Regions from separate parts of the Salmonella sp. A1325 genome, predicted to be linked through region 1. Evidence: predicted binding sites of a transcription regulator. Region 1 holds the regulator's gene; the other holds the start of a gene.

Region 1 (5,609 bases):
TAGGGTTTGCTCTCCACTGTCTTTATTGTTTTATGGGTAAGATGTTGCGGGTCAGTTGCCTGTATCCCCCGCATGTTTTCCGCGTCGCTTCTCAACTGCCCATTTGAGTAAGGCCGCGCAGCGGAAAAATCCGTGGGCGAATTTTCCGTAGGGAAGGGTGAGAAAGAGCGCCATCACCACGCCTAAATGGAGCGCCAGCAGTATGCCCATTCCGCTGGTGTCTCTGCCTGCCAGCAGCGCCAGCCCGGTAAGACTGGTTAAGAACAGCAGCAGAATAAAGCCGCGATCCATGGGTTTCTGGCGCGCATCGCCATGTAACGGCGACCGCCGCAGATTGAGCCACAGTAGCCCGGCCGGGCCGATAAGCAGACCGATACCGCCCAGCGTGCCGAGCATGACCGGCAGGCTAAAGAACGGGTAGGGCGCTTCCCAACCGGCGACGTAGTGATAGCCCGTCGCCACGACCGTGGCGGCAAAACAGAGCATAAAACCGTAGAAGGTAAAGTGATGAAAACGACGGCGCAGCAGCGTGAACGCATCGTCCGCTTCGTTACAGCCTTTGCCGTGACCGCCGTCGAGATATTTCAGCGTTAACGCATTGTGCGACGCTTCCGCAATCTCCGCCGAACGCGGTACCCCCGGCGAGATCTCACGCCAGAAGCGGATTACGCCCGCCATAAGCAAACCGATTGCCAACACAAAAACTGAGCCAAACATCCATGCCAGCAGGCTATGCGGAAAAATTTGATAGAAGTCACCGGCCAGCGGCGGATGAATCAGCGACCCTTTCAGCGCCATCGTCAGTAATAAAAAGAGCGTCAGACCGACTATCAGCGCCAGCGCGACGGTGATCCCCGCCCGACGGTATAACGCGCCAAAAGCGGCGGGCTGGGCATACTGTTGATACGTCTCCAGGCGGGCTTGCGCCATCGCTTTCGGCACGTTAATGGCAAATTCATGGGGTGGCGCGTACTGGCACGCGTGCAGGCAGGCACCGCAGTTATGACATAAATTTGCCAGATAATGAATATCGGCTTTACCGAATTCGAGCCGCTGGGTCATCGCCGGAAATACCGCGCAAAAACCTTCACAGTAGCGACATGCGTTACACACTTGCATGACGCGTTCGACCTCGGCTTCCGGTTCGGTAAGCACGGTGGCCTCAATGATTAATTTTTCAAGCTGTTTCATGCTGCGCCTCCTTGTGCGCCGCGCGAGCGGCTTCTATTCCCGCAATGCGGCCAAAGGTTGTGCCGATAGACATGCCGACGCCTGCGGTATACCCCTTGCCCAGAACATTTCCTGCCATCATCTCGCCAGCAACAAATAGGTTGCGGCTTGGATGACCGGCAAAATGCACCGCGGCACGTTCGTTAACTTTCAGGCCCAGGTAGGTAAACGTGATGCCGGGTCGCAGCGCATAACCGTAGTAGGGCGGCGTATCAAGCGGGCGCGCCCAGTGGGTTTTCGCCGGCGTCAGGTTTTTGGTGGCGCAGTCATCAAGCAAGGTATGATCAAAATGACCGGGTTGGCAGGCCTGGTTATACTGCGTGACGGTATGGGTAAATTTTTCCGCGTCCAGCCCCAACTGGCAGGCCAGCTCAGCCAGCGTATTGGCCTGCGCGCCAGGAAAAACCGGCGGCATAAAGTGGCCGATGGCTTTGCTGTCGATAATCGAATAGCCAATTTGTCCTGGCTGTTGAGCCACCAGCCGCCCCCAAATGGCGTAACGCTTCGGCCAGAAATCTTCGCCTTCATCATAAAAACGTTCGGCGTCGCGATTCACGACAATACCCAGCGATACGCAATCCACGCGAGTACAAATACCGCCGTCGTACAGCGGCGCCCTGGCATCAATCGCTACGCAGTGCGACTGGGACGGATCGCCAATGATATCCGCGCCGGCATCCATCATAAATTTGAGTAATACGCCCTGGTTAAAACGCGTGCCGCGAATCAGGAAATTATCCGCGGGCCATTCGCCGCGGGCGTTTTCTCCCCAGGCCTCCCGCAGCCATTCACGGTTTGATTCGAAACCGCCAGCCGCTAATACGCAGGCTTTGGCGGTAATACGTTCGCTACCCGCCAGCGCTGCCACGAATTCGCCGTCATGAAGTTCAAGCGCGTGAACCGGCGTGTTATAGCGAATCTGTACGCCCAGCCGTTCGGCGCTACGGTAATAGGCATTGACGAGCGCTTTCCCTCCGCCCATAAAAAACGCATTGGTGCGCGCAACGTGGAGCGCCCCAGATAGCGGCGGTTGAAAGTTAACGCCATGTTTGCGCATCCAGTCGCGGCATTGCGAAGAGGTGCGAATGACCAGCCGCGCCAGCGCCTCGTTGGTGTTGCCGTCGGTGACTCGCCACAGATCCTGCCAGAATTCCTCTTCAGGATAGCTTTCTACCAGCACATCCTGCGGCGCATCATGCATACAGCGCAGGTTTCGTGTGTGCTGAGAATTTCCGCCGCGCCATTCTCGCGGGGCAGCCTCCAGCAGCAGAACCGATGCGCCCGCTTCCCGTGCGGTCAGGGCGGCGCATAATGCGGCATTGCCTCCGCCTATCACCAGTACATCAACCATCTTATACTCCCGTACCATTTAACTATTTGTTAAATTTGTAATTGAAATGTATACGGATAAATAAGCGGCGCGCTATCAGGTAGCGCTAAACAGGGGTTTAGTAAGCGTAAAGGGTTGCGCCTGGCCATTCACCAGCGTCGACTAACTGACGCATAACTTTGGTAAGGACTACTCTGGCGGCAAGGCCGGCGGGCGTCAGTTCATCATCCGACAGGCTGACTAAAAAATTGGGGCGGCTGAGTACCGGATTATGGACGCCGATCACGCGTAGCGCGTCGTTATCCAGATGAGAAATCGCCGCGCCGGGCTGCAACGTGGCGCCAAGACCGTCGCGCACGGCGCGCATCAACAACGCCAGGCCGTCAATTTCCGCGACGATTTCAACGTTAAGCGCATGTTCCTGGCAGACAGCGTCCAGCCTGCCGCGCAGCCCGTGTCCCTGGCTTGGCATAATGAGCGGAATGCCTGCCAGTTGTTCAGGTGTGATCGGGTTATCAGGAAGCGCCGCCAGCAGGGCATGGGAGCCAATCAGAAAAAGCTGTTCTTCAAGGATCGGTCTGGCGCTCCAGCGCAGGATTTTATCTTTTTGAAAAACAACGGCTAAATCAATCTGGCGGGTATTGATCATTCTTTCCAGATTACCGGACAAGCTTTCCACCACATGCAGTCGGACATCGGCATAGTTTTCCTGCATGGCATGGATAAACGGTATACCCAGTATGGAGGCGGTACTGGGGGCCATTCCTACGCTCACATGACCGGAAAGGCGCGCTTCTCTGGCGGCGAGAATCGCGTCGTCGGCATGACGCAGGGCGAGTTGCGCCTGCGAATAAAAGGCCAGCCCGGCGTTGGTTGGCGTTACGCCGCGCGAAGTGCGCTGCAGCAGACGGATGGCAAGCTCGTTTTCCAGACGGGACATCTGTTGACTTAATGCTGAAACGCCAATATCAAGATCCTGCGCGGCGCTGCCCATACTGCCGGTTTCAATAATACGCACGAAATAGCGTAACTGGCGAAGCTCCATTCCTGCTCTCCTGAGATGCGATAGCGTTTTTTACATTAAATCAACATCAAGCGGCAGGAAAGAGGAGGATATAAAAAAGCCAACCGGGCGGTTGGCTCTTCGAAAGATTTACACTTATTTAGTCGCGTCATCGTGCGCGTGCTCGTCTTCGCGGCAGTCTCCTTCAGCGCAGTGGCCGTAAAGATAGAGGCTGTGATTAGTTAAACGAATACCGTGTTTCGCCGCAATTTCACGCTGGCGCGCTTCAATAGAGTCATCACTAAATTCAATCACTTTTCCGCAGTCAAGGCAGATAAGATGGTCGTGATGATGCTGTTGCGTCAGTTCAAAAACGGATTTACCGCCTTCAAAATTATGGCGGGTCACGATACCGGCATCGTCAAACTGGTTCAGCACACGGTATACGGTTGCCAGACCGATTTCTTCACCCATGTCGATCAGGCGTTTGTATAAATCTTCCGCACTGACGTGATGGTTATCTGGTTCCTGAAGAACTTCCAGAATTTTTAAACGAGGAAGCGTTACTTTCAGGCCAGCCTTCTTTAATGCGGTATTGTTGTCAGTCATGCGGAATCTGTCCTGTTGCTAAACGATTCACTTCATTAGAGAAGTGACAGAAATTGCACTCAAGATAATGCGTATCATTATAGGACTGCCATGCCGAAATGAAAACCGCAAGTCTCTCGCAGATGTTAATAAAACTGTGGTTTTGCCTGCAAATTTTGGCGCCACCTGATTACACCCGGACATTGTACAGGGATGGGTGCGAAAGTTACAAATTTGTAGCAATTATTTTGATTGGTCTTGTCTATTGATGCGGCGCAGATATAACGCTGCGCCGCATAAGATTAGGCGTTGAGGATGTCGTCGAGGTGCAATTCAGCTGAAACTTGCTTAACCCATTTTTCAACACGCTCGGCGGTCAGCTCAGGCTGACGGTCTTCGTCAATCGCCAGGCCGACAAAATGATCGTCGTCAGCCAGACCTTTAGAGGCTTCAAAATGATAGCCTGCGGTTGGCCAGTGACCCACAATCGTGGCGCCGCGCGGCTCAATAATGTCGCGAATCGTGCCCAGCGCATCACAGAAGTATTCCGCGTAGTCTTCCTGATCGCCACAGCCAAACAGCGCCACCAGCTTACCGTTAAAGTCAATCTCTTCGAGAGTCGGGAAGAAGTCATCCCAGTCACATTGCGCTTCGCCATAGTACCAGGTTGGGATGCCCAGCAGCAGAATGTCATACCCTTCCAGGTCTTCTTTACTGCTTTTTGCAATGTCATGCACATCGGCAACGTCTTTACCAAGCTGTTTTTGAATCATTTTTGCGATATTTTCGGTATTACCGGTGTCGCTGCCGAAAAAGATGCCAGTGATTGCCATGAGTAAAATAACCTCTTGAAACTTATTGAAATGGTGGTGGCGAATTGCCCACGGATAAGGGCAATCATAGCAGAACAGGCAGATATGCGGAAACAGCAATCACGCGGGACTGCACGCTCTGCTACACGAAATATGAAACAAAACTTATTTTCAGACTAAACCCTGGCCGCGCAGCGCCATAAGCTGCTTCATTAATATTTCTTCAATGAGCTCGCTGCGGCTAATGTTGCGCGCTTCGGCCAGCTCATTCAGCGCGTCAACCGCTTGTGCGTTGAGTTTTAATTCGACACGCTTGAGGCCACGAACTTTGTCGCGTTTTAACTGGTTGCGCTTGTTGATGCGTAACTGTTCATCGCGCGAAAGCGGATTCGTTTTAGGTCGTCCCGGGCGACGCTCGTGCGCGAACAGATCTAATGTCGTACGGTCCGTTTGTTCTTTGGCCATGATTTTGGTGACTTCGGGGGAAACAATCAGCCAGGCTTATGCCCGGATGGATAGCGCGCCATCATACATCAGCGAGGAAGCGACGCCAACGCCCGCGCGCGTAATCGCGCACAGGCGATGAGTTTTTAATCAGTTAGCGTTTATCGTGCAGATAACGGCGGATGGCGCGCAGAACCGCCTC
Region 2 (5,609 bases), on a different contig from region 1:
GGCGTTTCACCATAATTTTAAGGCGGTCACCAGCACCTCGCCGTTGCAGTATTTAAAAAGCTACCGACTGCATAAAGCGCGAATGATGATGATTCACGACGGTATGAAGGCCAGCGCCGCGGCGATGCGGGTCGGCTATGAGAGCGCATCGCAGTTTAGCCGGGAGTTTAAACGTTATTTTGGCGTTACGCCGGGCGAAGATGCGGCAAGAATGCGGACAATGCAAGGGAGCTAAGTGGGGCATCCCGCCACGGGTCAACGAAGCGTAACCGGGCCATCCTGGCCGATTATGGATACGTCAGGCGTTACAGTATTTCTTTTTAATCACCACGACCAGCGTACCTAACAGCCCGGCGACCAGTAGCGCGACGGGAAGGATCATTAAAAATGTCATTACCTGGTCTTCATGGCGCTTAACAAACGGGATCATACTGAGCGCGTAGCCGAAGCTGGTCACGACAGTCACCCACAGCAGGCCGCTTAACCAGTTAAAAAACTGAAACCGGCGGTTGGACAGGCCGGAAATACCCGCCATTGTTGGCAGCAGAGTGCGGACAAACGCCAGAAAGCGCCCGGCAAGCAACGCTAACAAACCGTGACGGTCAAACATGCAGGTGGCGCGCTGATGATATTTTGCCGGAAGCTGCGCCAGCCAGCCTTTGACGGTACGCGTATTACCGAGCCAGCGTCCCTGGATATAACTTAGCCAGCAGCCGAGACTGGCCGCGGCGGTGAGAATGCCAATCGTCGGCAAAAAATGCATCACATCCTGGGCGATCAACGCGCCTGCCAGTAGTAGCAGACTATCGCCGGGTAAGAATGACGCTGGCAGCAGACCGTTTTCTAAAAATAGCGTGGCGAACATGACAAAGTAGACGACGCTAACAACGTGTGGATTCGCCAGCGCGGCAAAATCATGTTGCCAGAGCGCAGCGATAATATCTTGAATGACAGCCATGAACTTTCCTGTGGAACAGCATTTACGCTTTTATCTGCCTATTGTACTCCTGAATCGTCCGGGATGCCTTGATCCCGGACGCAACAAACGCAGACTTTTCCACGGAAATTGTCTGCATATATGTCCATCCCCGGCAACTTTACACAATTCTGGCGAAGCCGGCGGCTAAATCAGCGATCAAATCATCAACACTCTCTAAACCAATATGCACCCGAACCAGCGTACCGGTAAAATCTACGCCGCCTGCGGGACGAATCGCGGCGATCTGTTCCGGCTGATTAGCAATAATCAGCGATTCGTAGCCTCCCCAGGAGTAGGCCATACTGAACAGCGAAAAGTTATCCAGATAGGCTGATAATTCTGCCTCGGTCAGCTTTTTATTGAGCACAAAGGAGAACAGGCCGCTGCTGCCTGTAAAGTCTCGTTTCCAGAAGGCATGACCTTTGCTACCCGGCAGGGCCGGATGATTAACGCGCGCGACCTGAGGATGGTTCGCCAGCCATGCGGCGATTTTGAGGCTGCTTTCTTGATGCTGGCGCAGTCGGACACCGAGCGTGCGCAGACCGCGGCTGGTCATATAAGCCGTGTCGGCGTCGAGCATTTGCCCCATCAGATAGGCGTTTTCCCGCAATTGTTCCCAGCAGCGCGCATTTGCAACGGCAGTACCGACCATCGCATCAGAATGACCAATCAGATACTTAGTGCCCGCCTGGATAGAGATATCAATATCGAACTCCAGCGCTTTGAACAGAACGCCAGCCGCCCAGGTATTATCAATCATGATGACGGCTTCTGGTGCGACGCGTCTGACCGCACTGACAATGGTCGGAATATCATGTACTTCCATGGTAATAGAACCGGGGGATTCCAGAAAAACGACTTTCGTGTTCGGCTGAATATGTTGCGTGATATCAGCGCCGATGAGCGGGTCGAACCAGCTTGTCGTCACGCCCAGTTTGCCGAGCATTTTGCTGCAGAAATCCTGGCTGGGTTCATAGGCTGTGTTGGTCATCAGGATGTGGTCGCCCTGCTCAACGAATGCCAGAATGGTGTTGGCGACCGCCGCCGCGCCGCACGGGAAGAGCGCGCATCCGGCGCCGCCTTCCAGTTCACACATGGCTTCCTGGAGTGAAAAGTGGGTCAGCGTTCCCCGGCGTCCGTAAAATAATTCGCCGTTGGCGCGATTGCGGGTAGCGTGTTTTTTGGCCTCGACGGTGTCAAACACCAGTGAAGAAGCGCGTTGAATCACACTATTCACTGAGCCAAGCGTGTATTTTTTGCTGCGTCCTGCGTTTACCAGTTTGGTATCCAACTGTTTATCCGTCATGTTGCGTTTCCTGATTTTAACCGTCTGGATGTCTAAACTAGCATGAATATAACCATCTGCACCCTGGCGACGTGTGATACAGATGAAAATTTTGCCAAAATAAAAACAGGTGGCTTTTTTAATGCGTAAGCGCAAAGAAAAAGCAGTAAAGGTGCGGCAGTATGTAAATAGTAATGAGAACGACTATCAATTCGACGCCGTTTTGATATTATTATGCTCAGATTTTGTGATTTGCGTCCTGGAGATACAGAGTGGGTAATAATTTGATGCAGACGGATCTCTCCGTCTGGGGTATGTATCAGCACGCCGATATTGTCGTGAAGTGCGTGATGATTGGTCTGATTCTGGCGTCAGTCGTCACCTGGGCTATCTTCTTCAGTAAAAGCGTTGAATTTTTCACTCAAAAGCGCCGCTTAAAGCGCGAACAACTGCAATTAGCCGATGCGCGCTCCTTAGATCAGGCTTCCGACATTGCGGCAGGTTTCAGCGCAAAAAGCCTCAGCGCACAGCTCATCAATGAAGCGCAGAATGAACTGGAACTCTCTCAGGGCAGCGAAGATAACGAAGGGATTAAAGAACGTACCGGCTTTCGTCTGGAACGTCGCGTCGCGGCAGTTGGCCGCTACATGGGACGAGGCAACGGTTATCTGGCGACGATCGGCGCCATTTCCCCCTTCGTCGGGTTGTTTGGCACTGTATGGGGCATTATGAATAGCTTCATCGGTATTGCGCAAACGCAGACCACCAACCTGGCGGTGGTTGCTCCTGGTATTGCGGAAGCGCTGCTGGCGACGGCGATTGGGCTGGTAGCCGCGATCCCGGCGGTCGTCATTTACAACATCTTCGCACGTCAGATAGGCAGTTACAAAGCGACGCTGGGCGACGTGGCGGCGCAGGTATTGCTGCTGCAAAGCCGCGATCTCGATCTGAATGCGAGCGCCAGTGCGCAGCCGGTACGCGCCGCGCAGAAATTACGGGTAGGGTAATGCGTCATGGCAATGCGTCTTAACGAGAACCTGGATGACAACGGCGAAATGCATGAAATCAACGTGACGCCGTTTATCGATGTCATGTTGGTTCTGCTGATTATCTTTATGGTGGCTGCGCCGCTGGCGACGGTAGACGTCAAGGTGAATCTGCCCGCTTCTACCAGTACGCCACAGCCGCGTCCGGAAAAACCGGTTTATCTGTCGGTGAAAGCGGATAACACCATGTTTATCGGTAACGATCCGGTGACGGATGATACGATGATTGCCGAGCTAACGGCCCTGACGGAAGGGAAAAAGGATACTACGATTTTCTTCCGCGCGGATAAAACCGTAGAGTATGAAACTCTGATGAAAGTGATGGATATGCTGCATCAGGCGGGCTATCTCAAGATTGGTCTGGTCGGCGAAGAGACCGCGAAAGCGAAATAAGTATTCTGCTGATGCTGTAGGCCGGGTAAGGCGAAGTCGCCACCCGGCTTTTTTATTGCCTAAGATGGCGCCTTGCGTAACAGAAGTGCGCCATCTTAATCGACTTCATGCGTTAGCCTAAATGCTCCCCGCCGCACACGCCGTGCACTTCTGCGGTAACGTAACTGGATTCCTGGCTTGCCAGATAGACATACACCGGCGCCAGCTCTGCCGGTTGGCCGGCCCGCTTCATTGGCGTCTGCTGACCAAACTGCGGAATTTTATCCTGTGTTTGACCGCCGGAAATTTGCAGCGCTGTCCAGATAGGACCAGGCGCGACAATATTCACACGAATTCCTTTTTCCGCCACCTGTTTCGCCAGGCCACGGCTGTAATTGAGGATTGCCGCCTTGGTTGCCGCATAATCCAGCAGGTGCGGACTGGGCTGATACGCCTGGATAGACGACGTCGTGATAATACTGGCGCCTTTTGGCAGCAGCGGAATCGCTTCCTGGGTTATCCAGAACAGGGCAAAAACGTTAACGGCGAAGGTTTGCTGAAATTGCTCGCTAGTCAGATCTTTTATCTCCGGGATTGCCGTCTGTTTACCGGCCACCAGCGCCAGAATGTCCAGCCCGCCCAGCGCTTCACGCGCCTTATGGACCAGCGAACGGGCGAAAGATTCGTCGCTAAGATCGCCTGGCAATAACACCGCTTTACGGCCGCACTCCTCAATCAGCGCTTTAACCTGCTGGGCGTCCTCTTCTTCCGCTGGCAGATAGTTGATCGCGACATCTGCGCCTTCACGCGCGTAAGCGATAGCGGCAGCACGCCCAATCCCGGAGTCGCCCCCTGTCACCAGCGCCTTACGATCTTTAAGGCGACCACTGCCGACATAACTTTTTTCGCCACAGTCAGGAACAGGCGTCATTTTCGCCTGGACGCCGGGCGCCGGCTGTTTTTGCTTAGGATATTCGCCGGTGTAATACTGCGTGGTAGGGTCGTATAGATGAGACATTGAGCTTCTCCCTTCAGGTTGAACACCCTTTAAGCGTAGACACTTTTACTACCGTAAGAGGGAGAATCAGAACGATCCTTATGCTTCGCCCGTATTCACAACAGAGTTAACTAGCCATGAAGGTTATTTTTCTTGCCGTGCGACGGTGGTGACGTTGCGCGTCCGGTAGTCGCCATCGGAAAGCTTACGCATCAGACGTAAGGTTGCCGTCTCGCGAGCCAGCAGATGCTGCCAGTCACTTTCAAGACGAGACATAATTTTGTCTCGTAATTCAGGATGCTGCTCGATAATGGCATTGATGGTCGCGCCATAAATCTCCTCTTTGACCTGTAACGCATACATCTCCCGTCGGTTTTGCCACTTCAGGCGTACTAACGCCGCCGGTATGGATACCACCTCCTGCGTTACCTTTTCCAGGGTGGCATTTTTGCTGGCGATTAGCGCTGCAAGATTTTGCTTTAAGATAAATTCATCACTTTTATGGTTGTCTAAAGCCAAATAAACGTTATTGTCTTCAACTTCTTTCATCTTTATCTTCCAGTGAATAAAATAGCGGCATATCGGTTTCGCGAGTGATTAAATTAAGCCAAATGGCATTGCCTTTTTCATTTATCATTGCGGTTTTATCCGCCAGTATTTTACTTAGCGTTTGGGCATCAATATCGCCTTCTGCCTGTAGTGCGTTTATCAGGCGGGCAAACGTTTCAATTTTAGCCACACAATACAGACGTTCTTTAATATGACGGTCGCGTTCTTCAAATAATACGTTTCTGTGTTGCCCGGCAGCGTTAGCGCTAATTAAAATATCGGGCTCGTAATCGCTGAGTTTTGTCTTTCCCTTAGGCAAATTTTTACTGTTTTCTGTGGCTTCAGGGGGCGGCGATGACAGGCGAAAATGAGAGGAAACCA

Evidence for each region. Region 1 encodes Fur, which represses iron uptake genes when iron is present. Its sites were predicted from a motif close to ATAATAATGAGAACNACTATCAA; they were not measured.
Region 2: exbB (tol-pal system-associated acyl-CoA thioesterase) is a predicted target of Fur. The motif match lies at 2,453-2,475, and genes of this name have one in related genera.

What each region holds. Positions count from the first base shown of each region.
Region 1 covers NZ_JAMLWO010000003.1:429,581-435,189, forward strand. Annotated here, with positions in the region: gene tcuC (tricarballylate/proton symporter TcuC) at 1-1, opposite strand, end outside; gene tcuB (tricarballylate utilization protein TcuB) at 52-1,191, opposite strand; gene tcuA (FAD-dependent tricarballylate dehydrogenase TcuA) at 1,178-2,581, opposite strand; gene tcuR (tricarballylate utilization LysR family transcriptional regulator TcuR) at 2,679-3,605, opposite strand; gene fur (ferric iron uptake transcriptional regulator) at 3,720-4,172, opposite strand; partial or broken gene NAZ64_RS09050 (fur leader peptide) at 4,165-4,250, opposite strand; gene fldA (flavodoxin FldA) at 4,454-4,984, opposite strand; gene ybfE (LexA regulated protein) at 5,135-5,428, opposite strand; gene ybfF (esterase) at 5,562-5,609, opposite strand, start outside.
Region 2 covers NZ_JAMLWO010000002.1:469,147-474,755, reverse strand. Annotated here, with positions in the region: gene NAZ64_RS06220 (AraC family transcriptional regulator) at 1-235, shown strand, start outside; gene yghB (DedA family general envelope maintenance protein YghB) at 299-958, opposite strand; gene metC (cystathionine beta-lyase) at 1,098-2,285, opposite strand; gene exbB (tol-pal system-associated acyl-CoA thioesterase) at 2,537-3,271, shown strand; gene exbD (TonB system transport protein ExbD) at 3,278-3,703, shown strand; gene NAZ64_RS06195 (SDR family oxidoreductase) at 3,816-4,700, opposite strand; gene NAZ64_RS06190 (hypothetical protein) at 4,824-5,228, opposite strand; gene NAZ64_RS06185 (hypothetical protein) at 5,215-5,609, opposite strand, start outside.